3 regions of the Pseudomonas sp. IT-P253 genome follow, and region 3 is predicted to be linked to each of the others. Evidence: predicted binding sites of a transcription regulator. Region 3 holds the regulator's gene; each other region holds the start of a gene.

Region 1 (9,746 bases), on a different contig from region 3:
GTCATAGTCGAAGTGGAAACCGCCCGACACCGCCGCCAGCCACAACTGACGCAACGGCTCCTGACGGCTGAAGATCAACTGGCTGCCGTTTTCGAACTTGACGGTGAGCACACCGGCCGAGCTCTCCAGATCGATATCCAGGTCACTCTCGTCAAAAATATCCTCCAGCGTCTGCTGGGTAGCATCGACCAGATCGTGGAAACGGGCTTCAGTCAAACTCATTGCGGGAACCTCAAAAAGTGTCTACTCACGCTCAAGCGCCGCAAGATACGGGCGAGCCCCGGTGATTGCAAAGGATAACGACTGTGGGACCGAGCCTGCTCGGGAAGAGGCCATCATATTCAACATCAATGTTGACCGACACTCCGTTTTCGCGAGCAGGCTCGCTCCCACAATGGATTGCACATAACTTATCTGCATAGGCCGAAGCCCCGCCGGACGGGAGCCGCGTTACATAGGCAAGGTGCCGGGTGGCCGGTATACTCCGGCGCAATTAACGCATTTTCAAGGATTTCGCCATGAAGCGCCTGATCTCTTCCCTTGCTGCCCTCCTCGCGGTTGCCTGCCTTGTGTCGGCCTGTGGTCAAAAAGGCCCGCTGTACCTGCCCGACGACAGCCAGGATCCTGCCGAGCAGGCCAAGGCGTCGCAGCAATCCCCTTCGAAAGCACACAAGCACGACGTCTACCAATAAGGGAATGCCATGGACGCTTTTAACTACCGTGACGGCGAGCTGTTCGCGGAAGGTGTTGCCCTGTCCGCCATTGCCGAACGCTTTGGCACGCCGACCTACGTCTACTCCCGCGCCCACATCGAAGCCCAGTACCTGGCTTACGCCGATGCGCTGGCCGGCATGCCGCACCTGGTTTGCTTTGCAGTAAAAGCCAATTCCAACCTGGGTGTACTGAATGTCCTGGCCCGTCTTGGCGCCGGTTTCGACATCGTCTCCCGTGGTGAACTGGAACGCGTTTTAGCCGCTGGCGGCAGCGCCGACAAGATCGTGTTCTCCGGTGTCGGCAAGACCCGTGACGACATGCGTCGTGCCCTGGAAGTCGGCGTACATTGCTTCAACGTCGAATCCACCGACGAACTCGAACGCCTGCAAATTGTTGCCGCCGAGCTGGGTGTTCGTGCACCGATCTCGCTGCGCGTGAACCCGGACGTCGATGCTGGCACTCACCCGTACATTTCCACCGGGCTGAAAGAGAACAAGTTCGGCATCGCCATCGCCGACGCCGAAGACGTGTACATCCGTGCCGCTCAGCTACCGAACCTGGAAGTGGTCGGCGTCGATTGCCACATCGGTTCGCAACTGACCACTCTGGCGCCGTTCATTGATGCCCTCGATCGCCTTCTAGGCCTGGTCGACCGCCTCGGCGATTGCGGTATTTACCTGCGCCACATCGATCTCGGTGGTGGTTTGGGTGTGCGTTATCGTGATGAAGAGCCGCCATTGGCTGCCGACTACATCAAAGCCGTGCGTGAACGTCTCGATGGTCGCGACCTGGCGCTGGTGTTCGAGCCGGGCCGTTTTATCGTCGCCAACGCCGGCGTATTGCTGACTCAGGTCGAGTACCTCAAGCACACCGAACACAAAGACTTCGCCATCGTCGACGCGGCCATGAATGACCTGATCCGCCCGGCGCTGTATCAAGCCTGGATGGACGTCACCGCCGTACACCCGCGCGCTAGCGCAGCTCGCGCTTATGACATCGTCGGGCCGATCTGCGAAACCGGCGACTTCCTGGCCAAGGATCGTCAGCTGGCCCTGGAAGAAGGTGACCTGCTGGCCGTGCATTCGGCCGGTGCCTATGGGTTTGTCATGAGTTCCAACTACAACACCCGCGGCCGCGCCGCTGAAGTGTTGGTGGACGGTGATCAGGCAGTTGAAGTGCGTCGCCGTGAGACGGTAGCCGAGTTGTTTGCTGGCGAAAGCCTGCTGCCGGAGTAAAACCATGCTGCTGCGTTTTACCAAGATGCACGGCCTGGGTAATGACTTCATGGTCCTCGACCTGGTCAGCCAGCACGCGCACATTCTGCCCAAGCACGCCAAGCAATGGGGCGATCGGCACACTGGCGTCGGTTTCGATCAGTTGCTGATCGTCGAAGCGCCGAGCAACCCGGACGTGGACTTTCGCTATCGGATCTTCAATGCCGACGGCTCGGAAGTGGAACAGTGCGGCAATGGTGCGCGCTGCTTCGCCCGCTTCGTACTCGACAAGCGCCTGACCGCTAAACGGCAGATCCGCGTCGAGACCAAAAGCGGCATCATCGAACTGGATATCCGCAGCGACGGCCAGATCGGTGTCAATATGGGCGCACCGCGCCTGGTGCCGGCCGATATTCCTTTCCTGGCGCCGGAGCAGGCTTCGAGCTATCAGGTCGACGTCGACGGCACCATGGTAGACCTGGCCGCCGTGTCCATGGGTAACCCTCATGCCGTGTTGCGGGTCAGCGACATCAACAATGCACCGGTGCATGAACTGGGGCCAAAAATCGAACATCACCCGCGCTTCCCGGCACGGGTCAATGTCGGTTTTCTCCAGGTCATTGACCGGAACCGCGCGCAGCTGCGCGTTTGGGAGCGCGGGACCGGGGAAACCCAGGCCTGCGGAACCGGCGCCTGTGCGGCCGCAGTGGCCGCGATCAGCCAGGGGTGGATGGATTCGCCGCTATTGATCGACCTGCCCGGCGGGCGTCTGTCCATTGAATGGGCAGGCCCTGGCCAACCGGTCATGATGACCGGCCCGGCAGTCCGCGTATATGAAGGACAAGTGCGTCTTTGAGTGAGCGAAATCCATGACCGATAAGCCTCAGGTACCCGCCCGACAGCCCGACGAATCACCGTCCGAAAGCCTGGAGGCGGCGGCGATTGCCGCGTACCTGGAGGCGCATCCGGATTTTTTCGTCGAGCACGAAGAGTTGCTCCCGGCCCTGCGTATTCCGCACCAGCGTGGTGACACCATTTCACTGGTCGAGCGCCAGATGACCATCCTGCGCGACCGCAACATCGAGTTGCGTCATCGCCTCTCGCACTTGATGGACGTGGCCCGCGACAACGACCGTCTCTTCGACAAGACCCGCCGCCTGATTCTCGCGCTGATGGATGCCACCAGCCTCGACGACGTGGTGATCAGCGTCGAAGACAGCCTGCGCCAGGACTTTCAGGTGCCCTTCGTGAGCCTGATCCTGCTGGGCGACAACCCGATGCCTGTAGGGCGCTGGGTGACGCATGCCGAGGCGCAAACGGCCATCGGCGGCCTGCTCTCGGAAGACAAAAGCGTCAGCGGCAGCCTGCGTGATCACGAACTGGACTTCCTGTTCGGCGAAGAACAGCGCAAGCAGATCGGTTCCACCGCCGTCGTCGCCATCAGCTACCAGGGCATACACGGCGTCCTGGCCATCGCCAGCCGCGACCCGCAGCACTACAAGAGTTCGGTGGGCACGCTGTTCCTGAGTTATATCGCCGAAGTCATGGGCCGTGTCTTGCCACGGGTCAACAATTCCCTACGCTCGGTGCGCTGATCGTGGAACGACAACTGGACGCTTACTGCGAACACTTGCGCAGTGAGCGGCAGGTGTCGCCTCACACGCTGTACGCTTACCGCCGCGACCTCGACAAAGTGCTGGGCTGGTGTGCCAAACAGAACATCGGCAGCTGGGCTGCGCTGGACATCCAGCGCCTGCGCAGCCTGATCGCCCGCCTGCATTCACAGGGTCAATCGTCCCGCAGCCTGGCGCGGCTCCTGTCGGCGGTACGTGGGCTTTATCATTATCTGAACCGTGAAGGTCTCTGCGACCATGACCCGGCAAACGGCCTGGCGCCGCCCAAGGGCGAACGTCGCTTGCCGAAAACCCTCGACACCGACCGCGCGCTGCAATTGCTTGAAGGGGCGGTGGAGGATGATTTTCTGGCGCGTCGGGATCAGGCGATTCTCGAGCTGTTCTATTCCTCCGGATTGCGCTTGTCGGAGCTGACCGGGCTCAATCTCGATCAACTGGATCTGGCAGACGGCATGGTTCAAGTGCTCGGTAAAGGCAGTAAGACCCGTCTTTTACCCGTGGGCAAAAAGGCTCGCGAAGCGCTGGAGCGGTGGTTACCGCTGCGCGCCATGACCAACCCTGCGGACGATGCCGTGTTCGTTAGCCAGCAAGGCCGGCGACTGGGTCCTCGGGCGATTCAGGTGCGGGTCAAGGCGGCCGGCGAACGCGAGCTTGGACAAAATCTGCATCCACACATGTTGCGGCACTCCTTTGCCAGCCACTTGCTGGAGTCCTCCCAGGACCTTCGGGCGGTGCAGGAGTTGCTCGGCCACTCGGACATCAAGACCACCCAGATCTATACCCACCTGGACTTCCAGCATCTGGCGACGGTCTACGACAGCGCCCATCCACGGGCCAAACGCATTAAGGGCGATGATTCATGACCATCCAATTGATCACCTTCGACCTCGACGACACCCTGTGGGACACCGCCCCAGTGATCGTCAACGCCGAAGCCGTTTTGCGCGAATGGCTGACCGAACATGCGCCGAACCTTGGCGCGGTCCCGGTGGAACATTTGTGGACCATTCGTGAGCGGATCCTGAGCAGCGAACCGGAACTCAAACATCGCATCAGCGCTTTGCGCCGGCGGGTGCTGTTCCATGCGCTGGAAGAGGCCGGTTATGACCATCGCCAGGCTTCAGATCTGGCCGATCAGAGCTTTGAAGTGTTCCTGCATGCGCGACATCAGATCGAAGTATTCCCTGAAGTCGAGCCGACGCTGGAGATTCTGGCCAAGCACTATGCCCTCGGCGTGGTCACCAACGGCAATGCCGATGTGAGTCGGCTGGGCCTGGCGGATTATTTCAGATTTGCCTTGTGTGCCGAAGACATCGGCATCGCCAAACCGGATGCACGACTGTTTCATGAGGCGTTGCAGCGGGGTGGCGCTACCGCCAAAACAGCAGTGCATATTGGCGATCATCCAGGTGATGACATTGCCGGCGCCCAGCAGGCAGGGTTACGGGCGATCTGGTTTAACCCGGCGGGCAAGCTGTGGGAAGCGCAGAAGGCACCGGATGCCGAGATTCGCAGCTTGGCCGAATTGCCGGCGCTGTTGGCGCGGTGGAACGCCCGACACTGACCCTGCAATCACCACAAAACCCTGTGGGAGCGAGCTTGCTCGCGATGACGGTGTGTCAGTCAATATCAATTTTGAATGTTAAGCCCTCATCGCGAGCAAGCTCGCTCCCACAGGGGATATGCGCGAATTCAGAATTTTGTTTCGCCCATAAAAAAGCCCGCAGCGACGGCGGGCTTTTTCTGCAAGCAAGCAAATAGCTGGCGCTTAGATAGGCCGACTGCCGTACTTGTTGTCAGGCTTCTTGGGAGGATCGGCGACCACGTTGGCCTCCACTTCCTGCACCTTGCCGCCCTTGGCCAGGAACTCTTCCATAGCCCGCGCCAGAGCATCACGCTCTTTGTTTTTCGCTTCGACGCTCGGCAGCTCATCGACCGATACCGCTGCCTTGGCCTTGCCTTTGGCGGTCGGAACGGGCGCATCACCGCCGTCGTCTTCAGCGACGTCTTCCACCGCTGCTTCCAGACCTTCTTCGGTTTCGTCGTCGTCGCCTACTTCGAGGTCGTCGTTTTCCAGATCATCGTCGCTCATGTTCTACCTCATGACTTGCGAAAAGCAGATTAGTTATAGCCCAGCTTCGCCGTCTGTCGACGGCCGCCGGAAAAAATTCAACCGCCATTGGTGACCAACGGCTTATGCCTCTTCACCGTGCACGGTGGCGAGGACTTTACGAGCACCACCAGAATCACGGTGCTCGCCCAGATAAACACCTTGCCAGGTCCCTAGCGCCAACCGGCCCGCCGAAATCGGCAAACTGAGCTGACAGCCAAGCACGCTGGCCTTGAAGTGCGCCGGGAGGTCGTCCAGGCCTTCGTCGTTATGCTCATAGCCGTCCGCTCCTTGTGGGATCAGACGATTGAAAAATCGTTCGAAGTCGCGACGTACCGCCGGATCGGCGTTCTCGTTGATGGTCAACGACGCCGAGGTATGCTGCAGCCACAAATGCAACAGACCGACCCGACACGCCTTGAGTTCAGGCAGGCCGGCGAGTAACTCGTCCGTTACCAGATGAAAGCCCCGGGGCCTCGCCCGCAAGGTAATCAGAGTCTGTTGCCACATACAGTTCTCCGCACGTTCGGGGCGCATTCTAGCGCGCTCTGGGAAAAAACAAAGGCCCTAATATTCCTTCCATCACGTAAGCCATTGGCCGCAGAAAAATGCCCGCTGTAAACGCGGCCAAAGCTGTAAGAAAAAACCTTTCAGCTACTTCTTCAATGACAAATTCCGGACAAAAAAATGCCCGGCAAGCCGGGCAAGTTTTTTATGCGCGTCTTACATGTTGTAGCCGCGTTCGTTATGAAGTGCCAGGTCGATGCCGACAGCCTCTTCTTCTTCCGTGATACGCAGGCCCATGACAACGTCCAGGACCTTGAGAATGACGAAGGTGACGATTGCGGTGTAGATCACCGTGAAGCCCACGCCTTTGCACTGAATCCAGACTTGTGCGGCGATGTCGGTAACGGTGCCGAAGCCCCCCAGGGACGGTGCAGCAAACACACCGGTCAGGATCGCGCCGAGAATACCGCCGATGCCGTGTACGCCGAAGGCGTCCAGGGAGTCGTCATAGCCGAGTTTGCGCTTCAGCGTGGTGGCGCAGAAGAAGCACACCACACCCGCTGCCAGACCGATCACCAGAGCGCCCATCGGGCCTACGGTGCCAGCGGCCGGAGTGATTGCTACCAGACCGGCGACCACACCCGAAGCAATACCCAGTGCGCTTGGTTTGCCGTGAGTCATCCACTCGGCGAACATCCAGCCCAGTGCAGCCGCAGCGGTTGCGATCTGGGTGACCAGCATCGCCATACCGGCAGTGCCGTTGGCTGCAGCGGCGGAACCGGCGTTGAAGCCGAACCAGCCGACCCACAACATCGCGGCCCCCATCAGGGTATAACCGAGGTTGTGCGGTGCCATCGGAGTGGTTGGGAAGCCTTTGCGCTTGCCCAATACCAGCGCAGCAATCAGACCGGCCACACCGGCGTTGATGTGCACCACGGTGCCGCCCGCGAAGTCGAGCACGCCCCAGTCGCCCAACAGCGAACCCGGACCGCTCCAGACCATATGCGCGATAGGGGAGTAAACCAGCGTCAGCCAGAGGCCCGTGAACACCAGCATCGCGGAGAACTTCATCCGCTCAGCGAACGCACCGACGATCAGGGCCGGGGTGATGATCGCAAAGGTCATCTGATAGGTGACGAACACCGCCTCAGGGAACAGCGCCGCAGGCCCGGTAATACTGGCAGGCGTGATGCCGGCGAGGAAGGCCTTGGCGAAGCTGCCGACAAAGGAGTTGAGGTTGACGACGTTGAGTTCCATCCCCGTGGTGTCAAACGCCATGCTGTAGCCATAAATGAACCACAGGACGGTGACCAGGCCGGTAATGGCGAAGCACTGCATCATCACGGAAAGAACGTTTTTGGAGCGAACCATACCGCCGTAGAACAGCGCGAGGCCGGGAATGGTCATGAACAGCACGAGGGCCGTCGAGATCAACATCCAGGCGGTATCGCCTGAATTGAGGACTGGAGGCGCCACCGGATCTGCCGCCATGGCCAGGCCGGGCATTACGATGGACAACAGGGCTCCAAGCCCTGCGAATTTACGCAGAGTCATATTGTTTTCTCCTGGGGCGTTGGGTTTGTGGCGGCTTAGATTGCGTCGGTATCGGTTTCGCCGGTACGGATGCGAATCGCCTGTTCCAGATTGACCACGAAGATCTTGCCGTCACCGATCTTGCCGGTATTGGCTGCCTTGGTTATCGCCTCGATAACCCGGTCAAGATCCTTGTCGTCAATGGCGACATCGATCTTCACCTTAGGCAGGAAATCGACCACGTATTCCGCGCCGCGATACAGCTCGGTGTGACCCTTCTGCCGACCGAAGCCTTTGACTTCAGTAACGGTAATGCCCTGCACGCCGATCTCGGACAGCGACTCGCGTACGTCGTCCAGTTTGAACGGCTTGATGATGGCAGTGACTAGCTTCATGAAAACTCTCTCCCGAATTGGTGGACTTGCCCCAGGAAAACAAACCCGTCTCAAGTCTAAGCGCAGTGCCTGGCTTTGTAACGCATCGTCGGCCTTACCTGCCCGTCCGACGCCTGCTAACCACTCCGCACGAAACTCTTCCCCCGTTTCGCTTGGCGCACTGCATCCGTCACAGCGACTGCATTCGTGCATGGGTCACCAAGGACTAAGCAGAAAGCTTGCCATCTCCACAAAACTCTCTGTTTTCAAGCCTTTGGACGCCGATGCCTACCACTTCGCGACAACACTCGTCGCGTTACGCACAACAACGGTGCGTTACCGTCCGTCCCCATGCGCGAAAAGCGTGCACCTGAGGCCTGCGGGAATGACTATAGACACTGCGTGATACACTGCCCGCCATTGTTTCCAGGACATTTCCCATGCTCGCACCCAAAGACTTCCTCGACGCTCTGAGTGGCACCGCCTCCCGCCTCTTCAGCGGCGAAACCCCACTGCCGAAAAGCGAAATCGAAAGCCAGTTCAAGGCGTTGCTGCAGAGCGCCTTCAGCAAACTGGACCTGGTGAGCCGGGAAGAATTCGATAGCCAGATGGTCGTACTGGCGCGGACTCGCGCACGGTTGGAGAGTCTTGAGGCGAAGGTGGCGGAGCTGGAAACGAGGCTGAATCCGCCTGCCGAGTAACACACCGCCCCAGTGTGAAATCCAATCCCCTGTAGGAGCTGCCGCAGGCTGCGATCTTTTGATCTAAAACCTCGCAAAAATCCCGGCAACGTCCTACAAGAAAACCACCGCCGTCCGATTGCGCCGTAATGCCTCTGGTTTCTATGCTCATCCCCAGCTGAATAATCAGCTCTGGGTTTGGCGACCCGGAAGCCCCCGAAGCACCGCGACCACATTCGGCCGAGGAATTTATTCCCATCTCGAATTATGGCGGCTATGCGTGGGAGACCTTCGGGTCTGCCGGTTCTCGGGCGTCACCGGTTCGCCAACCCGCGCATGGCTGCCACCCTTTTCGTTTGGCGACGATCAGAGGCAGTTTTCTTCATTTGATCCCGAGAACTGCTCGATGGACGAAAACTATCTGACTCCTCACGTCTTCACCCGCCACAAACTCCACCTCCACGCCCTCCTCCTGGAAAACCAACCGTGGTTCAGCGCCCGCGACCTTGGTCGCCTCTTGCGCCTTTACCTCGACGAACGCGCCGTCCGAAAACTCGACCCCGACCAACGCCAAACCGCACGAATGCTCATCCACGGCAACATCGAAAACACCCTGCTAATCAGCGAATCCGGCGTCTACGCCCTACTGGTCTACCACTACTGCCCCGAATACCGAGCCTTGCGCGAATGGCTGACTCACGAAGTCGTCCCAGCCCTTAGAGACGCGCAACAACCGACGTCACCCGAGCGCCCGATACTGAGTCTGCTCAACTGGCCGGAAATGTCACTGAGCTTGCTGCACTGGAACAACCAGCCTTGGATTCGGTTGCAGAATGTTCCGCAACTATTGCCTGATCAGGAGACTCCAAGGCCTGCTATCAATTCGCCTTGGTGGGAAAAGGCCGCGAAGATGCTTCACGCATTCTGAATAAAAAACCCCACGCTTTTGGCGTGGGGTTCAGTAAATCCAAAACAGCAAT
Region 2 (9,746 bases), on a different contig from region 3:
GACGACTTTGAAGTCCAGCTGTTCTTCGGTAGCACCGAGGTTGTCGAACAGGTCGAAGATCTGGTCCAGAACCCAGTCCGGACGTGCGCCTGGACGGTCAACCTTGTTGATGACCACGATTGGACGCAGGCCGGCTTCGAAAGCCTTCTTGGTCACGAAACGGGTTTGCGGCATAGGGCCGTCTTGAGCGTCAACCAGCAGCAGAACGGAGTCAACCATCGACATTACGCGTTCAACTTCGCCGCCGAAGTCGGCGTGGCCCGGGGTGTCCACGATGTTGATGTGGTAGCCGTTCCAGTTGATGGCGGTGTTTTTCGCCAAAATGGTAATACCGCGCTCTTTCTCCTGGTCGTTGGAGTCCATCACGCGCTCGTCGTTGAGCTCGTTGCGCTCCAGGGTGCCGGATTGACGCAAGAGTTTGTCTACCAGGGTGGTCTTACCATGGTCAACGTGAGCAATGATGGCGATGTTGCGTAGATTTTCGATCACTTGTGTATCTCGATCAGAGGATTCGGTGTGCTGACAAGTCTTGGCAGCGATTAACAGTAGAGTCCGGCAAAGCCGTTACAGCTTGACGGCGGCGTCGGGGGGCCGGTGACGCAGGCCACAGGCAAACAGCCCCGGGCACTTAGCTCGGTCGATAAACGCGCACATTGGCATGCCCCTCACTGAGCAAATGGTGGGCATGCAGGCGACTCATCACGCCTTTGTCGCAATACAGCAGGTACTGGCGAGTAGGGTCCAGTTCCTTGAAACGAGCGTTCAATGCATAGAAGGGCATCGCTTGTACCTCGATACCAGCCAGGCTCAGCGGGTCGTCTTCAGCGGCATCCGGGTGACGGATGTCGATGATGATCTGACCGGCCAGCGCTTCGCTGACTTCTTCAATCTGCACATCCTGGCCCAATTCGTCGATGACCCGATCGATCGGTACCAGTTTGGCGTTCTCGAGCGCACGCTCGAGTACCGCCATATCGAATTCTTTCTCTTCATGCTCCACGCGCGGACGCTTGGCGTGGGTCTTGGGGTTCACCGAGATGACCCCGCAGTACTCCGGCATGTGCTTGGCGAAGTCGGCAGTGCCGATTTCGTTAGCCAGGTCGATGATGTCCTGCTTGTGACTGGCGATCAGCGGACGCAGAACCAACTTGTCGGTCACGCAGTCGATCACGGACAGGTTCGGCAGCGTTTGGCTGGAAACCTGGGAAATCGCTTCACCGGTGACCAGCGCCTCGATGTCGAGTCGATCAGCAATACGGGAAGCAGCGCGCAACATCATACGCTTCAAAACTACACCCATATGACTGTTATCGACTTTCCCGAGAATTTCTCCCAGTACTTCCTCGAACGGCACACTGACAAATAACACGCGTTGGGAGCTGCCGTACTTCTTCCAGATGAAATGCGCGACTTCCATAACGCCCAGTTCATGGGCACGTCCGCCCAGATTAAAGAAGCAGAAATGGCTCATCAGGCCGCGGCGCATGATCTGGTAGGCAGCCACGGTGGAATCGAAGCCGCCGGACATCAGCACAAGCGTCTGTTCCAGGGCGCCCAGCGGATAACCACCGATGCTGTTGTGCTGGCTGTGGATCACGAACAACCGTTTGTCGCGAATTTCGATGCGAACTTCGATTTCCGGCGTTTTGAGCGAGATTCCGGCGGCGCCGCACTGACGACGCAGTTGGCTGCCGACGTATTTCTCAACGTCCATCGAGGTGAATTCATGCTTGCCGGCACGCTTGCAGCGCACCGAAAAAATCTTCCCGGCCAACGAATCACCGAAGTGCTGCTTGCACTTGGCGACGATGTCGTCGAAGTCACCCAACGGGTATTCATCGACCTGCAGAAAATGCGCGATGCCCGGCATGCAGCTCAGGCGCTCGGTCATCTCCTTCAGGGCTTTGGGCTCGCTGACGCGGGTTTCCAGCTCGAGATTGTCCCACACACCGTTCACCACCACGGCCGGGTCCAGGTCGCGGAGCACGGTGCGAATGTTTTTGGCCAACTGGCGGATGAAACGCATCCGTACCGGGCGGCTCTTGATGGTGATCTCGGGAAAGACTTTTACGATTAGTTTCATGAAAACAGCGCGCGCTGGGCCAGCCGAAAAAGGGGGGCGCGGATTATAGCGGAAATTGCTCAAGGTTTAACCAGTTAATGTGCAGAAGGTTTTGCGCGCACCAAAACAGGTCATTTCTGAAATTTAACGCAACATTGTAGGGCGATATTTCTCGCTTTAAGACACCGACTGCCTTTATAAGCGTGATATTGGGGCAAAAAACCCATGGTGGGGCACTGGCATGCAATTTGCTCCCTTGTGAGGCAGGTTGCCTTGGCAGAGTATTCGCGCCGGCATCACCCACATTCTAAGGGCATCCACTACTAAGCCCGAAGCCACCCGGAGGACACTATGTCGAAGTCGGTTCAACTCATCAAAGATCATGACGTCAAGTGGATTGATCTGCGCTTCACTGACACCAAAGGCACTCAGCACCACGTGACCATGCCGGCTCGCGACGCGCTGGATGACGCTTTCTTCGAAGAAGGCAAAATGTTCGACGGTTCCTCCATCGCTGGCTGGAAAGGCATCGAAGCTTCCGACATGATCCTGATGCCGGACGACAGCACTGCCGTCCTCGACCCGTTCACCGAAGAGCCAACCCTGATTCTGGTTTGCGACGTGATCGAACCTTCGACCATGCAAGGCTACGACCGTGACCCACGGGCGATCGCCAAGCGTGCCGAGGAATACCTGAAGTCGACCGGTATCGGCGACACCGTATTCGTAGGTCCAGAGCCAGAGTTCTTCATCTTCGACGAAGTGAAGTTCAAGTCCGACATCTCCGGCTCGATGTTCAAAATCTACTCCGAACAAGGTTCGTGGATGTCCGACCAGGACGTGGAAGGCGGCAACCGCGGCCACCGTCCAGGCGTCAAAGGCGGCTACTTCCCTGTTCCGCCGTTCGACCACGACCACGAAATCCGTACCTCCATGTGCAACGCCATGGAAGAAATGGGCCTGGTCATCGAAGTTCACCACCACGAAGTGGCCACTGCCGGCCAGAACGAAATCGGTGTGAAGTTCAACACCCTGGTGGCCAAGGCTGACGAAGTACAGACCCTGAAGTACTGCGTACACAACGTTGCTGATGCATACGGCCGCACCGCGACCTTCATGCCTAAGCCTCTGTACGGCGACAACGGTTCGGGTATGCACGTTCACCTGTCCATCGCTAAAGATGGCAAGAACACCTTCGCTGGCGAAGGCTATGCCGGCCTGTCCGACACCGCCCTGTTCTTCATCGGCGGCATCATCAAGCACGGTAAGGCCCTGAACGGCTTCACCAACCCGTCGACCAACTCCTACAAGCGTCTGGTCCCAGGTTTCGAAGCTCCGGTCATGCTGGCCTACTCGGCTCGTAACCGTTCCGCTTCGATCCGTATTCCTTACGTGTCCAGCCCTCGCGCTCGCCGTATCGAAGCCCGCTTCCCGGATCCAGCAGCCAACCCGTACCTGGGCTTTGCTGCACTGTTGATGGCTGGCCTGGACGGCATCCAGAACAAGATCCACCCTGGCGATGCAGCTGACAAAAACCTGTACGACCTGCCGCCTGAAGAGGCGAAAGAGATCCCACAAGTTTGCGGCAGCCTGAAAGAAGCCCTGGAAGAGCTGGACAAAGGTCGTGCGTTCCTGACCAAAGGCGGCGTTTTCAGCGACGACTTCATCGACGCTTACATCGCCCTGAAAAGCGAAGAAGAAATCAAAGTACGCACCTTCGTACACCCACTGGAATACGAGCTGTACTACAGCTGCTAATCCGGTAGCGCCTGCGCAAGCGGCGTGACAAAAAAGAGGCCTCCTTCGGGAGGCCTTTTTTGTGCCCTGGATTCAACAATCCTGTGGGAGCGAGCCTGCTCGCGAAGGCGATTTATCATTCAACATTGATATTGACTGACAGGACGCCTTCGCGAGCAGGCTCGCTCCCACACAGGGGGATTTGTGGTGTTTGGGGGATCGCGGTAAATCATGGCCAAATGTTTACAACTTGGGTCAGCCGCCACCCCTGACCTATGCTGCAACCCAATGCTCTCGCTTCCGGTCGATTTTATGGGTCGTGGTTTTCTATTGATGTGGCTGTTCATCGCCCTGCCCGCCGCCGCGCAGATCTATAAGTACACCGACGCCGACGGCAACACGGCCTACAGCAATCACCCCCCCGACGGGGTGAAGGCACAACCGGTCGAGTTGCCGCCGCTCAATAGCATTGAACGCCAGGCTCCTCCTGCGCCACCTACCGCTGCCAGCAGCAGCGAACAGCCTGCAAAAGCCTACGAGGTGCTGGAACTGAGCAACTTGCCCACCACCGAAGCCCTGCGTGCCAACAACGGCACTTTCACCGTCAATGTGCTGATCAAACCCCGCCTGCAAGGCCCGCACTTGTTCAGGCTATTGCTGGACGATCAACCTTACGGCCAGCCGAGTAACGTGCCGTTCCTGCAGCTGGTCAACATTGATCGCGGTGAACACAGCCTCGCGGTACAGGTGATCGACGGGGAAAACATCGTCCAGCAGAGTCCGACCGTGACCTTCACCGTACAACGGGTGCATAAGCCATGAGGCTGTGGCTGCTGCTCGTGTGCTTCATCACCCTGCCCGCCATGGCCGACGTCTTCACTTACGTCGATGCCCAGGGCAACCGAGTCTTTACCGACCAACCCGGCGCCGGCAACGCCAAGCGCGTGCCGACGCCCCCCAGCAATCGCATGCCCGCCAACCCGAGCGGTGCAGCGCCGGTCATTGCCGGGAAGAAAACTGAAGCCAAACCACTGTTCCACTACGACCTGCTGAGCGTGTTGGTGCCAGAGCCCGACGCCACAATTCGCAGTAACGCCGGCGAGCTGATCGTCAGCGTCACCAGCGAACCAGGCCTGCAACGCGGGCATCGTTACCGCTTGCTGCTCGACAGCCAACCGACGACCGATCCCGGCCCAAGCCCCGTGTTCGCCCTGAGCAATATCGACCGAGGCAGCCATCACCTGTCCGTGGAAATCCTCGACGAGCAGGGCCGCACCGTCGAACGCACCGCCAATCAGCCTTTTCACATGCTGCGCATCTCCCTTGCACAGAAGCGCCAGGTCAAACCCTGCATCCTTGGCGATGACGGCCAACGGCCGGAATGCCCACTCAAAGACAAACCCAAAGATTAAAAACCCTTCCTGCGGTTTTTTAACCTCGTTCAGGTTTGCGCTCTATATTGGTGCAATAAGCTGCACCGTACTCACATACCAACCCATTTTGGTTCGAAAGTACCCGTGAAAGCCGGCAGAACGCCACGCAAACGAGCGTCAAACGCCCGTTTCAGGCTTTAAACGCTTCTTTTCGGAGCCTTGGTTTGGTTTTTGCATTTTCCTCGTATCAGCGCGTGTTTCTTGCGCACGCTCCGCTCCAAAAGAGGTCCTGATGACCATTAGCGACGCACTACACCGCTTGCTACTCGACAACCTGACCACCGCAACCATTTTGCTCGATGCCGAACTGCGCCTCGAGTACATGAACCCGGCGGCGGAGATGCTTCTGGCCATCAGCGGTCAGCGTAGCCATGGACAGTTCATCAGTGAGTTGTTCACCGAATCCGCCGAGGCGCTGAATTCCTTGCGTCAGGCAGTCGAGCAGGCCCATCCGTTCACCAAACGCGAAGCCATGCTCACCGCACTCACCGGCCAGACACTGACCGTCGACTATGCGGTAACGCCCATCCTGGCTAACGGCGCGACCATGCTGCTGTTGGAAGTCCACCCTCGGGACCGCTTGCTGCGGATCACCAAGGAAGAAGCGCAGTTGTCGAAGCAGGAAACCAGCAAGATGCTGGTCCGCGGCCTTGCTCATGAAATCAAGAATCCGCTCGGCGGGATTCGCGGTGCCGCACAACTGCTGGCGCGCGAGCTGCCGGAAGAAAGCCTGCGCGACTATACCAACGTCATCATTGAAGAAGCCGACCGCCTGCGCAATCTGGTGGATCGCATGCTCGGCTCCAACAAGTTGCCGTCGCTGGCCATGTGCAATGTTCACGAAGTGCTGGAGCGCGTTTGCCATCTGGTAGAGGCCGAAAGCCAGGGCTGCATCACATTGGTGCGCGACTACGACCCGAGCATTCCCGATGTATTGATCGACCGCGAGCAGATGATTCAAGCGGTCCTGAACATCGTGCGTAACGCGATGCAGGCGATCAGCAGCCAGAACGAGCTGCGTCTTGGCCGCATCAGTTTGCGCACCCGCGCCATGCGCCAGTTCACCATCGGCCACGTGCGCCATCGCCTGGTGACCAAGATCGAAATCATCGACAACGGTCCGGGCATTCCTGCGGATCTGCAGGAAACCATTTTCTTTCCCATGGTCAGCGGTCGTCCGGACGGTACCGGGCTGGGCCTGGCCATTACCCAGAACATCATCAGCCAGCACCAGGGTTTGATCGAATGTGACAGCCACCCAGGCCACACCACCTTCTCGATCTTTCTGCCACTGGAACAAGGAGCCACATCGACATGAGCCGTAGTGAAACCGTGTGGATCGTCGATGACGACCGTTCTATCCGTTGGGTCCTGGAAAAAGCCTTGCAGCAAGAAGGCATGACCACACAAAGCTTCGACAGCGCCGATGGTGTGATGAGCCGCCTGGCGCGCCAGCAGCCAGACGTGATCATCTCCGACATCCGTATGCCGGGCGCCAGCGGCCTGGACCTTCTGGCGCGGATTCGCGAACAACACCCACGGCTGCCGGTCATCATCATGACCGCTCACTCCGATCTGGACAGCGCTGTCGCGTCCTATCAGGGCGGCGCATTTGAATACCTGCCCAAACCGTTCGATGTCGATGAAGCGGTGTCGCTGGTCAAGCGCGCCAACCAGCACGCTCAGGAACAACAAGGCCTGGAAGTCGCCCCAGCACTGACCCGCACCCCGGAAATCATCGGTGAAGCGCCCGCGATGCAGGAAGTGTTTCGCGCCATCGGGCGCCTGAGCCACTCCAACATCACCGTGCTGATCAACGGCGAATCCGGGACCGGTAAAGAGCTGGTGGCTCATGCCCTGCACCGTCACAGCCCTCGCGCGGCGTCGCCGTTCATTGCATTGAACATGGCGGCGATTCCGAAAGACCTGATGGAATCCGAGCTGTTCGGCCATGAAAAAGGTGCGTTCACCGGCGCCGCCAACCTGCGTCGCGGTCGCTTTGAACAGGCGGACGGCGGCACGCTGTTCCTCGACGAAATCGGCGACATGCCAGCAGATACTCAAACCCGTTTGCTGCGGGTGTTGGCGGACAGCGAGTTCTACAGGGTTGGCGGCCATGTGCCGGTGAAGGTCGATGTACGCATCATCGCCGCGACTCACCAGAACCTGGAAACCCTGGTACAGGCCGGGAAATTCCGTGAGGACTTGTTCCATCGCCTGAACGTCATCCGCATCCACATTCCACGCCTGTCCGACCGTCGCGAAGACATCCCGACCCTGGCCAAGCACTTCCTCAGCCGCGCCGCGCAGGAACTGGCGGTCGAGCCAAAACTGCTGAAAAGCGAGACCGAGGAATACCTGAAGAACCTGCCTTGGGGCGGCAACGTGCGTCAGCTGGAGAACACCTGCCGCTGGATCACGGTGATGGCTTCGGGCCGCGAAGTGCACATCAGCGACTTGCCGCCAGAGCTGCTGAGCCTGCCGCAGGATTCGGCTCCGGTGACCAACTGGGAGCAAGCGCTGCGCCAGTGGGCCGATCAGGCCCTGGCACGTGGTCAATCGAGCCTGCTCGACAGCGCCGTGCCAGCCTTCGAGCGAATCATGATCGAAACCGCCCTTAAACATACCGCCGGTCGCCGCCGAGATGCCGCCGTGTTGCTGGGCTGGGGGCGTAATACCCTCACCCGCAAGATCAAGGAATTGGGGATGAAGGTTGATGGTGGGGATGATGATGAGGGAGATGAGGGCTAAACAGCCTTTAGTTCTTCGCTGACCGTTAGATCCATTCGCGGGCAAGCCTCGCTCCTACAGGATTTGAAGGTGTTCACTCAATGGTGAACACTCTGAAAATCCACTGTGGGAGCGAGCTTGCTCGCGATGCTTTTGAGGGCTATCACGCACCGTCTGAATGCATCGTGAACCGCAATCGCGCACGGCAACTGATCCGAAAACTCGCCATCGTTCCCGATCGAACCCTTATCGGAAAAACACGAAAGCCCCGGAATACGGGGCTTTCAGCGCTTACCAGCGACTTTCTGTTTCATCTTATTAAAAAACCTGGCACGCCCCCTGCAATAGTCCATTCAGTGATTCAGATCACTACCCAGTTTCGGGGGCCTTGGTACAGGCAGGCCGGGGATTCCCCTCTTTACACCGGGCTCACACCGCACAAGCGACGAGCCCACCCCGTTTTGGGGCCCTTGATACAGGCAGGTCAGGGGTTCCTTCTTTACACCGGGCTCACGACGCAATGCGCGAGCCCTCCCGTTTTGGGGACCTTGGTACAGGCAGGCCGGGGATTCCCTCTTTTATTGCTCTCGGAGATGGATCTCCAGCCGCCAGCGGTCATCGACCTCGCTACCGGCCCACTCGCCTTGCAGTGGCCGGGCCGCAACCACCGTCAATAACAACCCTCCATCACTCAAACGTACGCTCCAGTTCACGCTCTTGTCGTTGAGCTTGAGCTGACCTTTCTGCGCCTTGCCCTGCGCCTCGAACAGCAGCGCGACCGTGCCGTCGACGATCTCGCCGTGGGTCTTGGGTTCGTTGTTGAACCACACCACCAGGCCATCGCTTGTCACTTCGACCTGCTGCAATTCGCTGGGGTCAGGCGTGGTCAGACGACCGATCATCAGCCCCACCATCATGCCGACAATCGCCAGCGAACCGATCACCCGCGGGAATAGTTTCGAACGCGGGTCGACTGGCGGCGTAGAATGCCCGTCATCTCTACCTTCGGAGCCGTGCATGTTTCACGTCATCCTTTTTCAACCAGAAATTCCGCCGAATACCGGCAACGTTATCAGGCTGTGCGCCAACAGTGGCTGCCACCTGCATTTGATCGAGCCGCTGGGCTTCGAGATGGACGACAAGCGTCTGCGCCGGGCCGGCCTCGATTATCACGAGTATGCCACCTTGCAACGCCACGCCGACCTCGCCAGCTGCCTGGAAAGCCTGGGGCATCCTCGGCTGTTCGCCTTCACCACCAAGGGTTCGCGACCGTTCCACGACGCCAGCTTCGCCGAGGGCGATGCGTTCCTGTTCGGCCCGGAAAGCCGAGGACTGCCGGCGGAAGTGCTCGATGCCTTGCCCGGCGAGCAACGCCTGCGCCTGCCGATGCGCGAAGGTTGCCGTAGCCTGAACCTGTCGAACACCGTCGCCGTCGCGGTATATGAAGGCTGGCGTCAGCTCGGCTTCAAATAACACGCCATAAAAAAATGTGGGAGCGAGCTTGCTCGCGATGGCGGTGTGTCAGTCAACATTAATGTTGAAGCTGATGACCTCATCGCGAGCAAGCTCGCTCCCACATTGGACCGCTTATTGAACGGTCGGAGTCTCGCCAGCCGCCTGCATGCGTTGCAGTTCTTGTGCGTACAGCGCGTCGAAGTTCACCGGGGCCAGCATCAGGGCCGGGAACGAACCACGGGTAACCAGGCTGTCCAGGGTTTCGCGAGCGTACGGGAACAGGATGTTCGGACAGAACGCGCCGAGGGTGTGGCTCATCGAAGCGTCGT
Region 3 (9,746 bases):
ACACCTGTTGGTCGAGTCGGCCTGACGGTGTGTTACGACCTGCGCTTCCCTGAGTTGTACAGCGAATTACGGGCTGCCGGTGCGGAGTTGATTACCGCGCCGTCGGCCTTTACCGCGGTGACCGGCGCGGCGCATTGGGATGTGCTGATTCGCGCGCGAGCCATCGAGACTCAATGTTATGTGCTCGCAGCCGCCCAGGGAGGAACGCATCCCGGGCCACGCGAAACCTATGGTCATGCCGCGATCATTGATCCGTGGGGGCGTGTGCTGGCACAACAGGATCAAGGCGAGGCCGTGCTGCTGGCCGAACGCGATAGCAGCGAACAGGCGTCGATCAGGGCGCGGATGCCGGTGTCCAGTCACCGGCGCTTTTTCTCGCAGGGCGCACAGCGACCTGCCTCAGAACGATGAATTTAAGGCGTAAAGCATATGAGCGAGTTGTTGTCCTCAGTCAGTGAACACCTCCTGGCGCCCGGCGGCGTAACGATCGAGAGCCTGCAAGGTGTGCTCGGTGATCTGGCCGGCCCGGGCATCGATGCCGCCGACCTGTATTTCCAGGGGCAGATTTCCGAATCCTGGGCGCTGGAAGACGGGATCGTCAAGGAAGGCAGTTTCAACCTCGACCAAGGTGTCGGCGTGCGGGCGCAATCGGGTGAAAAAACCGGTTTTGCCTACAGCAATGCGATCACGCTCGAAGCCCTCGGTGCAGCGGCTCGCGCGGCGCGTTCGATCTCGCGGGCCGGTCAAAACGGCACCGTGCAGGCGTTCACCACGCAGGATGTCGCGCAGTTGTATGGGCCGGATAACCCGTTGGAGGTAATGACGCGCGCCGAGAAAGTCGAGCTGCTCAAGCGTATCGACGTGGCGACGCGGGCCCTTGATCCGCGTATCCAGCAAGTCACCGTGAGCATGGCTGGCGTCTGGGAACGCATCCTTGTTGCGTCTACCGATGGTGGCCTGGCAGCCGATGTGCGGCCGCTGGTACGGTTCAATGTCAGCGTGATCGTTGAGCAGAACGGTCGCCGTGAACGCGGTGGCCATGGCGGCGGCGGACGTACCGATTATCGTTATTTCCTCAGCGACGACCGTGCCATGGGTTACGCCCGTGAAGCACTGCGTCAGGCGCTGGTCAACCTCGAAGCCATTCCTGCGCCAGCCGGTACGCTGCCGGTGGTGTTAGGGTCCGGCTGGTCGGGCGTGCTGTTGCACGAAGCGGTTGGCCACGGTCTGGAAGGCGATTTCAACCGCAAGGGCAGCTCGGCCTACAGCGGGCGGATGGGCGAGATGGTTGCGTCCAAGCTCTGCACCATCGTCGATGACGGCACCCTCGCCGGGCGCCGTGGTTCGCTGAGCGTCGATGACGAAGGCACTCCGACCGAGTGCACTACGCTGATCGAAAACGGCGTGCTCAAAGGCTACATGCAGGACAAGCTCAATGCGCGCCTGATGGGCGTGGCCCGCACCGGCAACGGTCGTCGCGAGTCCTACGCGCACCTGCCAATGCCGCGCATGACCAACACCTACATGCTCGCTGGCGAAAGTGATCCGGCGGAAATCATCGCCTCGGTAAAACGCGGTATCTATTGCGCCAACCTCGGCGGCGGTCAGGTGGACATTACCAGCGGCAAGTTCGTGTTCTCCACCAGCGAGGCGTATTTGATCGAAGACGGCAAGATTACAGCCCCGGTCAAAGGCGCGACGTTGATCGGCAATGGGCCGGAAGCCATGAGCAAGGTGTCGATGGTCGGTAACGATCTGGCGCTGGACAGTGGTGTGGGGACGTGTGGCAAAGATGGGCAATCGGTGCCGGTCGGTGTCGGCCAGCCAACCCTGAAAATTGATGCGATCACCGTGGGTGGCACGGGATCATAAGGAATGGAGCTTCGGGTGAACCGCTTGGCGGCTCACCCGACTCGAGATTTAACGCAGACCGCGTTGAGTCTCGTCCAGCTCACGGATGTACTTGAAGATTTTACGGCTCGATGCCGGTGGCTTGTTGGTCGCCAGTTCGTGCTGGGCCTGACGAATCAGGGAGCGCAATTGCTGACGATCGGCCTCCGGGTAGTCGACAACGAATTTTTCCAGGACGGCATCGTCGCCTGCGATCAACCGATCGCGCCAGCGTTCCAGGCCGTGGAAACGTTCGTTGTACTGCCGAGTGGAGGCATCGAGTTGATCGAGCAGGGTCAGAATGGCGTCAGTGTCCTGATCGCGCATCAGTTTGCCGATGAACATGAGGTGCCGTTTACGCGCGATATTCGCGGTGTGCTTGGAAGCATCGGCCAGAGCCCGACGCAAAGCGTCGGTCAATGGCAGTTTTGCCAGCAAGTCAGGCTTGAGTGTTGTCAGGCGCTCGCCGAGGTCAACCAGAGCATGTAGCTCGCGTTTAACCTGGGATTTGCTTTTTTCTCCCGTATCGAGGGAGTCGTCGTAAGAATCAACCATGGTGGCCGTCCGCAAAGAAACGCCGCCATGATAACCAGTCGGGGGCCGCTTGTCCGGCCCGGTCGCTCGATGACCTTTACCGAAAGCAGAATTTGAGTGGAGAACAGCATGAGTGCAGTTGAAAGCGTCGGCCCACAAGCGTTGCCGGCACTGCAAGAACAAGTCGAGCAAATCATCGCTGAAGCCAAACGCCAGGGTGCCAGCGCCTGCGAAGTGGCGGTGTCTCTGGAGCAGGGCCTGTCGACCTCGGTGCGTCAGCGTGAAGTCGAAACCGTCGAATTCAACCGTGATCAGGGCTTTGGCATCACTTTGTATGTCGGTCAGCGCAAAGGGTCGGCCAGCACGTCGGCCAGCGGCCCGGAGGCGATTCGCGAAACCGTCGCCGCCGCGCTGGCCATCGCCAGGCACACGTCTGAAGATGAGGCTTCGGGCCTGGCAGATGCCGCATTGATGGCCAAGGATCTGCAGGATTTCGACCTGTTCCACCAATGGGACATCACCCCGGAACAAGCCATCGAGCAGGCTCTGGCGTGTGAAGCGGCGGCGTTTGCCACCGACAGCCGGATCAAGAATGCCGACGGCACCACCCTCAGTACCCACCAGGGCTGTCGCGTTTACGGCAACAGTCACGGTTTTATCGGCGGTTACGCGTCGACCCGTCACAGCCTCAGCTGCGTGATGATTGCTGAAGCCGACGGGCAGATGCAGCGCGACTACTGGTATGACGTAAACCGTCAGGGCAACTTGTTGGCCGATCCGGCGAGCATCGGCCAGCGTGCCGCGCAACGGGCGGCGAGCCGTCTGGGCGCACGTCCGGTGCCCACCTGTGAAGTGCCGGTACTGTTTTCGGCGGAACTGGCCGGCGGTTTGTTTGGCAGTTTCCTCTCGGCGATCTCTGGCGGCAGTCTGTATCGAAAATCGTCGTTCCTTGAAGGCACTCTGGGGCAGAAACTGTTTCCGGAATGGCTGACCATCGATGAGCGTCCGCACCTGATGCGCGCCATGGGCAGTTCGGCGTTCGATGGCGATGGCCTGGCGACGTACGCCAAGCCGTTCGTCGAAAAGGGTGAGTTGGTGTCCTACATCCTTGGCACCTATTCCGGTCGCAAGCTTGGCATGCCGAGCACCGCAAACGCTGGCGGCGTACACAATCTGTTTGTTACCCATGGCGATGAAGACCAAGCCGCCTTGCTGCGTCGCATGGGGCGCGGTTTGCTGGTCACCGAACTGATGGGCCAGGGCCTGAACATGGTCACCGGTGATTATTCCCGCGGCGCGGCGGGTTACTGGGTCGAGAACGGCGAAATCCAGTTTGCGGTCCAGGAAGTGACCATTGCCGGCAACATGCGCGACATGTTCAAGCAGATCATTGCGGTGGGTAATGACCTGGAATTGCGCAGCAACATTCGCACTGGTTCGGTGTTGATCGAGCGCATGACAGTGGCAGGTAGCTGACGCTTATCGCAATACAAAAAGGCGCGTCATCCAATTGGGTGACGCGCCTTTTTTTAAGATCAAAAGATCGTTACTCGCCTTCGTCGAAGAAGTTGTTGATCAACTTCACCAGAGCTTCGAGCGCTTCCTGCTCCTGCTCGCCTTCCGTGCTCAGATGGATTTTGGTGCCTTTACCGGCGGCCAGCATCATCATGGCCATGATGCTTTTCCCGTCGACCATGGAGTCAGGCGTGCGCCCGGCTCTGATCTGGCATGGGAACTGGCCCGCCACACCAACGAATTTTGCGGAAGCGCGGGCATGCAGGCCCAGTTTGTTGATGATTTCAATTTCCAGAGCAGGCATCGCGGTGTGAATCCTTTAGCTGAGGTCGCGGTGGCGAACCTGGACGTTCTTCAGGTTTTTTTGTAGCAACTGGCCCAGGCGCTCGGTCAGGTAGACGGACCGGTGATGCCCGCCGGTACAGCCAATGGCAATGGTGACATATGCGCGGTTGCTGGCGGCAAACCGTGGCAGCCACTTGAGCAGATAAGTGGAAATGTCCTGGAACATCTCTTCGACATCCGGCTGTGCAGCCAGGTAATCGGCAACCGGTTGATCAAGCCCGGACTGCTCACGCAGCTCCGGCTTCCAGTAGGGATTGGGCAGGCAACGCACGTCGAACACCAGGTCGGCGTCCACCGGCATGCCGCGCTTGAATCCGAATGACTCCACCAAAAACGCAGTACCGGGTTCTGGTTGGTTCAGCAGGCGCAGCTTGATGGTATCGCGCAGCTGATACAGGTTCAGGTTGGTGGTGTTTACCTTGAGGTCGGCAAGGTCGGCGATCGGCCCGAGCAAGTTGGTTTCGTCGTTGATCGCTTCGGCCAGTGAGCGATTGGCGCTGCTCAGTGGGTGACGACGGCGGGTTTCCGAGAACCGTTTGAGCAAGGTTTCATCGTCGGCATCCAGGTACAAGACATCACACTGGATATGCCGGGCGCGGACTTCTTCCAGCAGTTCGGGAAACCGCGTCAGATGACTTGGCAAGTTACGCGCATCGATGGATACGGCAACCAGTGGTTGTACCAGTTCAGTGTGAATCAGCGCACGTTCTGCCAACTCCGGCAGCAGGCCTGCGGGCAGGTTGTCGATGCAGTAGTAGCCGCTGTCCTCGAGAACATCGAGTGCGGTGCTTTTACCTGAGCCGGAACGGCCGCTGACGATGATCAAACGCATGATTACTGACCGTTTTGCTCGTCCAGGACAACCTGATACAAGGCTTCATTGCTCGAGGCACCGCGCAGTTTTTCGCGCACTTCCTTGCGATCGAGCATGCTGGCGATCTGGCGTAGTAGCTCCAGGTGCGCATCGGTAGCGGCTTCCGGGACCAACAAAACGAACAGCAGGTCAACCGGGGCACCGTCGATGGCGTCGAAATCGATAGGGGCATCCAGGTGCATCAAGGCACTGATGGGTGCGCCGCAACCCTTGAGGCGGCAGTGGGGAATAGCGATGCCGTTGCCAAAACCGGTAGAACCGAGTTTTTCACGGGCAATCAGAGCTTCGAAGACATCTTGCATCTCCAGACCCGGCACTTCCCGGGCGATCAGGTTGGCAATTTGCTCGAGGGCTTTCTTTTTGCTGCCGCCCGGCACGTTCACGAGTGAACGGCCGGGGGTCAGGATGCTTTCAAGTCGAATCATGGGTTGGGAGTGTTAACGACCGGTAGCGCCCTGGAGGAGGCTCTGGGTCTTTTCCTTATGCTTTTTAAGTTGGCGATCCAGCTTGTCGGTGAGTGAGTCGATCGCCGCGTACATGTCGTCATGCTCGGCGTTGGCGACTACTTCACTGCCGGGAATATGCAGCGTGGCTTCGATTTTCTGCTTCAGCTTTTCGACCGTCATCGTGACCTGCACGTTGGTGATCTTGTCGAAATGTCGCTCCAGTCGTTCAAGTTTTTCGCCGATGTAGGTGCGAAGAGGTTCGGTCACTTCCAGTTGGTGTCCACTGATGTTGACTTGCATACAGCTTCTCCTTCGTTGCCAGTGCATAAAGCGGCAGGCAGAAATGCCTGCCACTGGAACGCTGTGGCGTGGCCCTTACATCAACCGCTTGCGTTCGCTCGAAGGCGCGATCCCGAGGGATTCGCGGTACTTGGCGACGGTGCGGCGGGCCACCTGAATGCCTTGTGCCTCCAGTAAACCAGCGATCTTGCTGTCACTCAACGGCTTTTTCTGATTTTCCGCGGCAACCAGTTTTTTGATGATCGCCCGGATCGCCGTGGACGAGCATTCACCGCCTTCGGAAGTGCTGACGTGGCTGGAGAAAAAGTATTTCAGTTCATAGATGCCCCGCGGGGTATGCATGAATTTTTGCGTGGTCACCCGTGAAATCGTCGATTCGTGCATGCCCACTGCTTCGGCGATGTCATGCAGGACCAGCGGTTTCATGGCTTCGTCGCCGTACTCCAGAAAACCGCGTTGATGCTCGACGATCTGGGTGGCAACTTTCATCAGTGTTTCGTTGCGGCTCTGCAGGCTTTTGATAAACCAGCGGGCTTCTTGCAACTGATTGCGCATGAAGGTGTTGTCGGCGCTGGTGTCGGCGCGGCGCACGAAACCGGCGTATTGGGCGTTGACCCGCAAGCGTGGCACGGACTCCTGATTCAGCTCCACCAGCCAGCGCTCGTTGTCCTTGCGCACGATTACGTCGGGAACGACGTATTCGGCTTCACTGGACTCGATCTGAGAGCCTGGGCGCGGGTTGAGGCTCTGAACCAGTTCGATGACCTGGCGCAGTTCATCTTCCTTGAGCTTCATGCGACGCATCAGCTGGCTGTAGTCGCGGCTGCCGAGCAGGTCGATGTAGTCGGTGACCAGGCGCTTGGCCTCGGCCAGCCAAGGCGTCTTGGCCGGCAACTGGCGCAGTTGCAGTAGCAGGCATTCACCCAGGTTGCGGGCGCCGATGCCAGCGGGTTCGAATTGCTGGATGCGGTGCAGGACGGCTTCGATTTCGTCCAGTTCGATGTCCAGTTCCGGATCGAAGGCCTCGAGGATTTCCTCGAGCGTTTCGTCCAGGTAGCCCTGATTATTGATGCAGTCGATCAGGGTGACGCCAATCAGGCGATCGGTGTCGGACATCGGTGCCAGATTCAGTTGCCACAGCAAGTGGCTCTGCAGGCTTTCGCCGGCTGATGTGCGGGTGGTGAAATCCCACTCGTCGTCATCGTTGCTTGGCAGGCTGCTGGCGCTGGTCTGGTAAACGTCTTCCCATGCGGTATCGACGGGCAGTTCGTTGGGGATGCGCTCGTTCCAGTCACCTTCCTCGAGGTTGTCCACCGTCGGGGCGGTTTCCTGGTAGGAGGGTTCCGAAACATCGGCGTTGGGTTGCTGTTCGGCTTTGTCGGCCAAAGGGTCGGCATTATCGAAGTCGTCGCCTTCTTCCTGGCGTTCGAGCATCGGATTGGACTCCAGGGCCTCCTGGATTTCCTGTTGCAGGTCCAGGGTCGACAATTGGAGCAGGCGGATGGCCTGTTGCAGCTGCGGTGTCATCGTCAGCTGCTGGCCCATTCTCAAGACTAGCGATGGTTTCATGGCAGGGGCTTAACACCTTATTCGCCGGCGCACATGCGCCATCCACTACAGGGCGCCGGAGCGCCAAACATAAGCAAATTATATGCCCGAAACTGCAGCCTTTGCCTAGAGCGCTGTAACAATAAAAAACTATTGATTTTTTATCGAGACGAGCGCTCTGCCGACTAGCCAGACACCTCAGTGCTTACAGGCGGAACTCATGGCCCAGATACACTTCCTTGACCAGGTCGTTGGCCAGGATGGTGGCGGAGTCGCCTTCGGCGATCAGTTGACCATCGTTGACGATGTAGGCGGTTTCGCAGATATCGAGGGTTTCGCGCACGTTGTGGTCAGTGATCAGCACGCCAATGCCTTTGGCCTTGAGGTGGTAAATGATCTGCTTGATATCGCCCACCGAAATCGGGTCCACGCCGGCGAAGGGTTCATCGAGCAGGATGAATTTCGGGTTGGTGGCCAGTGCCCGGGCGATTTCCACGCGGCGGCGTTCGCCGCCCGACAGGCTCATGCCGAGGCTGTCGCGGATGTGGCTGATGTGGAATTCCTGCAGCAGGCTTTCCAGTTCCTTGCGGCGACCGGCCTTGTCGAGTTCCTTGCGGGTCTCGAGGATGGCCATGATGTTGTCTGCAACCGAGAGTTTGCGGAAGATCGACGCTTCTTGCGGAAGATAGCCGATACCCGCTTTGGCGCGACCGTGCATGGGCTGGTGGCTGACGTCCAGATCGTCGATCAGTACGCGCCCCTGATCGGCCTGTACCAAGCCAACGATCATGTAGAAACAGGTGGTCTTGCCGGCACCGTTGGGGCCCAGCAGGCCGACGATCTGACCGCTGTCGATGGACAGGCTGACGTCACGCACGACCTGGCGGCTCTTGTAGCTCTTGGCCAGATGCTGAGCTTTCAGAGTTGCCATTACGGGGCCTTTTGCTCGTCGGTTTTCTTCTTCGGCTGGATCACCATGTCAATGCGCGGACGCGCCTCGGTGACCTTGTTGCCTGTGGCGCGACCGGCGCTGGCTAGCTTCTTGACGGTGTCGTAGACGATTTTCTCGCCTTGGGTGACGTTGTTGTCCTTGTCGATAACTTTTGCCTTATCGATCAGCACGACACGGTTTTGCGAGGCGTGGTACTGGACAGTCACCCCCCAACCCTGAACAGGCTTGCTGTCGCCCTGGGTTTGCAGTTGCTCGAAGTAGGCGAGGTTGCCCACCGAAGTCACCACGTCGATATCGCCAGTGGGCGTGCGGGTGATGGTCACGGTGTTGCCGGTAACCTTCATCGAGCCCTGGGTAATGATCACGTCGCCTTTATAGGTGGCGACGCCATTCTTGTCGTCCAGTTGGGCATCATCGGCCTGAATGCGGATAGGCTGCTCTTGATCGTTCGGCAGAGCCCAGGCGCTCACGCTTCCCAGTGCTGCGCTCAGACAGAGCAAAATAGGGAGAGTTTTAACGAGCCTCATACTGTCCTCTTACGTTCGATAGCAGGTGTATCCTGCTTTCTTTCAAATACGCTTTCATTCCCTTGCCAGTCGATACACCGCCAGCGCCGTCGATTCTAACGGGTTGCTCGGTCTGCGCATATTGCTGTTGCGGGAACACGGTCATGCGGGTGCTGGTAATCAGGGTCTTGCGGTTCTTCTCGTCGAAACGCGTAATGCGCACCGAGTCAATCAGTTCGACCTGAGTGCCGTCCGGATTGACTTCGCCGCGCTCGCTCTGGACGTGCCACGGGAACTCGGTGCCACGGTACATGTTCACGTCGGGGTTGGTCAGCAACGTCACCTCGGTCGCTTTCAGGTGTTCGACCTTGTCGGACGTCATTTCGTATTGCAGCTTACCGTCCGGCAGGTACTGCACGCTGTGGGCATTGGTCGCGTAATAGTCGATCGCACTTTCATCGACCTTTGCCACCGGCTTGTCGAGGAAACGTTCCGGACTGATGTTCCAGTAGCCGGCCGCTGCAAAGATCGCTGCGATGCAACTGAACATCAGGGTGTTGCGAAATTTCTTGCTCAGCATAGTTGGCTCACAGGTACGCAGCGTTGGCCGCATCGAGGCGGCCCTGGGCGCGCAGGATCAATTCGCAGAATTCGCGAGCGGCACCCTCGCCGCCGCGGGCCTGGGTGATGCCGTGGGCGTGTTCGCGTACAAAAGTGGCGGCATTGGCCACCGCCATGCCCAGGCCGACGCGGCGAATGACTGGCAGGTCTGGCAGATCATCGCCGAGGTAAGCGACTTGTTCATAGCTCAGGTTGAGTTGGGCCAGCAGTTCGTC

What was found. The regulator sigma-54, encoded in region 3, starts transcription at its own class of promoters, with help from an activator protein. The targets are predictions, from matches to a motif close to ANTGGCATNNANNTTGCTNT.
Region 1: glnK (P-II family nitrogen regulator) is a predicted target of sigma-54. The motif match lies at 8,314-8,333, and genes of this name have one in related genera.
Region 2: glnA (glutamate--ammonia ligase) is a predicted target of sigma-54. The motif match lies at 2,298-2,317, and genes of this name have one in related genera.

The regions. Positions count from the first base shown of each region.
Region 1 is NZ_CATKPT010000055.1:305,080-314,825, reverse strand. Features, by position in the region: gene cyaY (iron donor protein CyaY) at 1-222, opposite strand, end outside; gene lptM (LPS translocon maturation chaperone LptM) at 519-692, shown strand; gene lysA (diaminopimelate decarboxylase) at 702-1,949, shown strand; gene dapF (diaminopimelate epimerase) at 1,954-2,784, shown strand; gene ACM6IR_RS23870 (DUF484 family protein) at 2,798-3,523, shown strand; gene xerC (tyrosine recombinase XerC) at 3,526-4,425, shown strand; gene ACM6IR_RS23860 (HAD family hydrolase) at 4,422-5,126, shown strand; gene sutA (transcriptional regulator SutA) at 5,331-5,654, opposite strand; gene ACM6IR_RS23850 (secondary thiamine-phosphate synthase enzyme YjbQ) at 5,757-6,182, opposite strand; gene ACM6IR_RS23845 (ammonium transporter) at 6,396-7,733, opposite strand; gene glnK (P-II family nitrogen regulator) at 7,769-8,107, opposite strand; gene ACM6IR_RS23835 (accessory factor UbiK family protein) at 8,527-8,787, shown strand; gene ACM6IR_RS23830 (Bro-N domain-containing protein) at 9,173-9,694, shown strand; gene ACM6IR_RS23825 (HigA family addiction module antitoxin) at 9,746-9,746, opposite strand, start outside.
Region 2 is NZ_CATKPT010000033.1:199,429-209,174, forward strand. Features, by position in the region: gene typA (translational GTPase TypA) at 1-489, opposite strand, end outside; gene thiI (tRNA uracil 4-sulfurtransferase ThiI) at 629-2,083, opposite strand; gene glnA (glutamate--ammonia ligase) at 2,414-3,820, shown strand; gene ACM6IR_RS18170 (DUF4124 domain-containing protein) at 4,112-4,621, shown strand; gene ACM6IR_RS18175 (DUF4124 domain-containing protein) at 4,618-5,211, shown strand; gene glnL (nitrogen regulation protein NR(II)) at 5,465-6,550, shown strand; gene ntrC (nitrogen regulation protein NR(I)) at 6,547-7,983, shown strand; gene ACM6IR_RS18190 (hypothetical protein) at 8,541-8,981, opposite strand; gene ACM6IR_RS18195 (tRNA (cytidine(34)-2'-O)-methyltransferase) at 8,980-9,435, shown strand; gene secB (protein-export chaperone SecB) at 9,550-9,746, opposite strand, start outside.
Region 3 is NZ_CATKPT010000032.1:41,664-51,409, reverse strand. Features, by position in the region: gene ACM6IR_RS17310 (carbon-nitrogen hydrolase family protein) at 1-411, shown strand, start outside; gene tldD (metalloprotease TldD) at 430-1,872, shown strand; gene yjgA (ribosome biogenesis factor YjgA) at 1,921-2,445, opposite strand; gene pmbA (metalloprotease PmbA) at 2,554-3,900, shown strand; gene ACM6IR_RS17290 (HPr family phosphocarrier protein) at 3,971-4,243, opposite strand; gene rapZ (RNase adapter RapZ) at 4,259-5,116, opposite strand; gene ptsN (PTS IIA-like nitrogen regulatory protein PtsN) at 5,119-5,583, opposite strand; gene hpf (ribosome hibernation-promoting factor, HPF/YfiA family) at 5,596-5,904, opposite strand; gene ACM6IR_RS17270 (RNA polymerase factor sigma-54) at 5,980-7,473, opposite strand; gene lptB (LPS export ABC transporter ATP-binding protein) at 7,658-8,383, opposite strand; gene lptA (lipopolysaccharide transport periplasmic protein LptA) at 8,383-8,931, opposite strand; gene lptC (LPS export ABC transporter periplasmic protein LptC) at 8,918-9,490, opposite strand; gene ACM6IR_RS17250 (KdsC family phosphatase) at 9,498-9,746, opposite strand, start outside.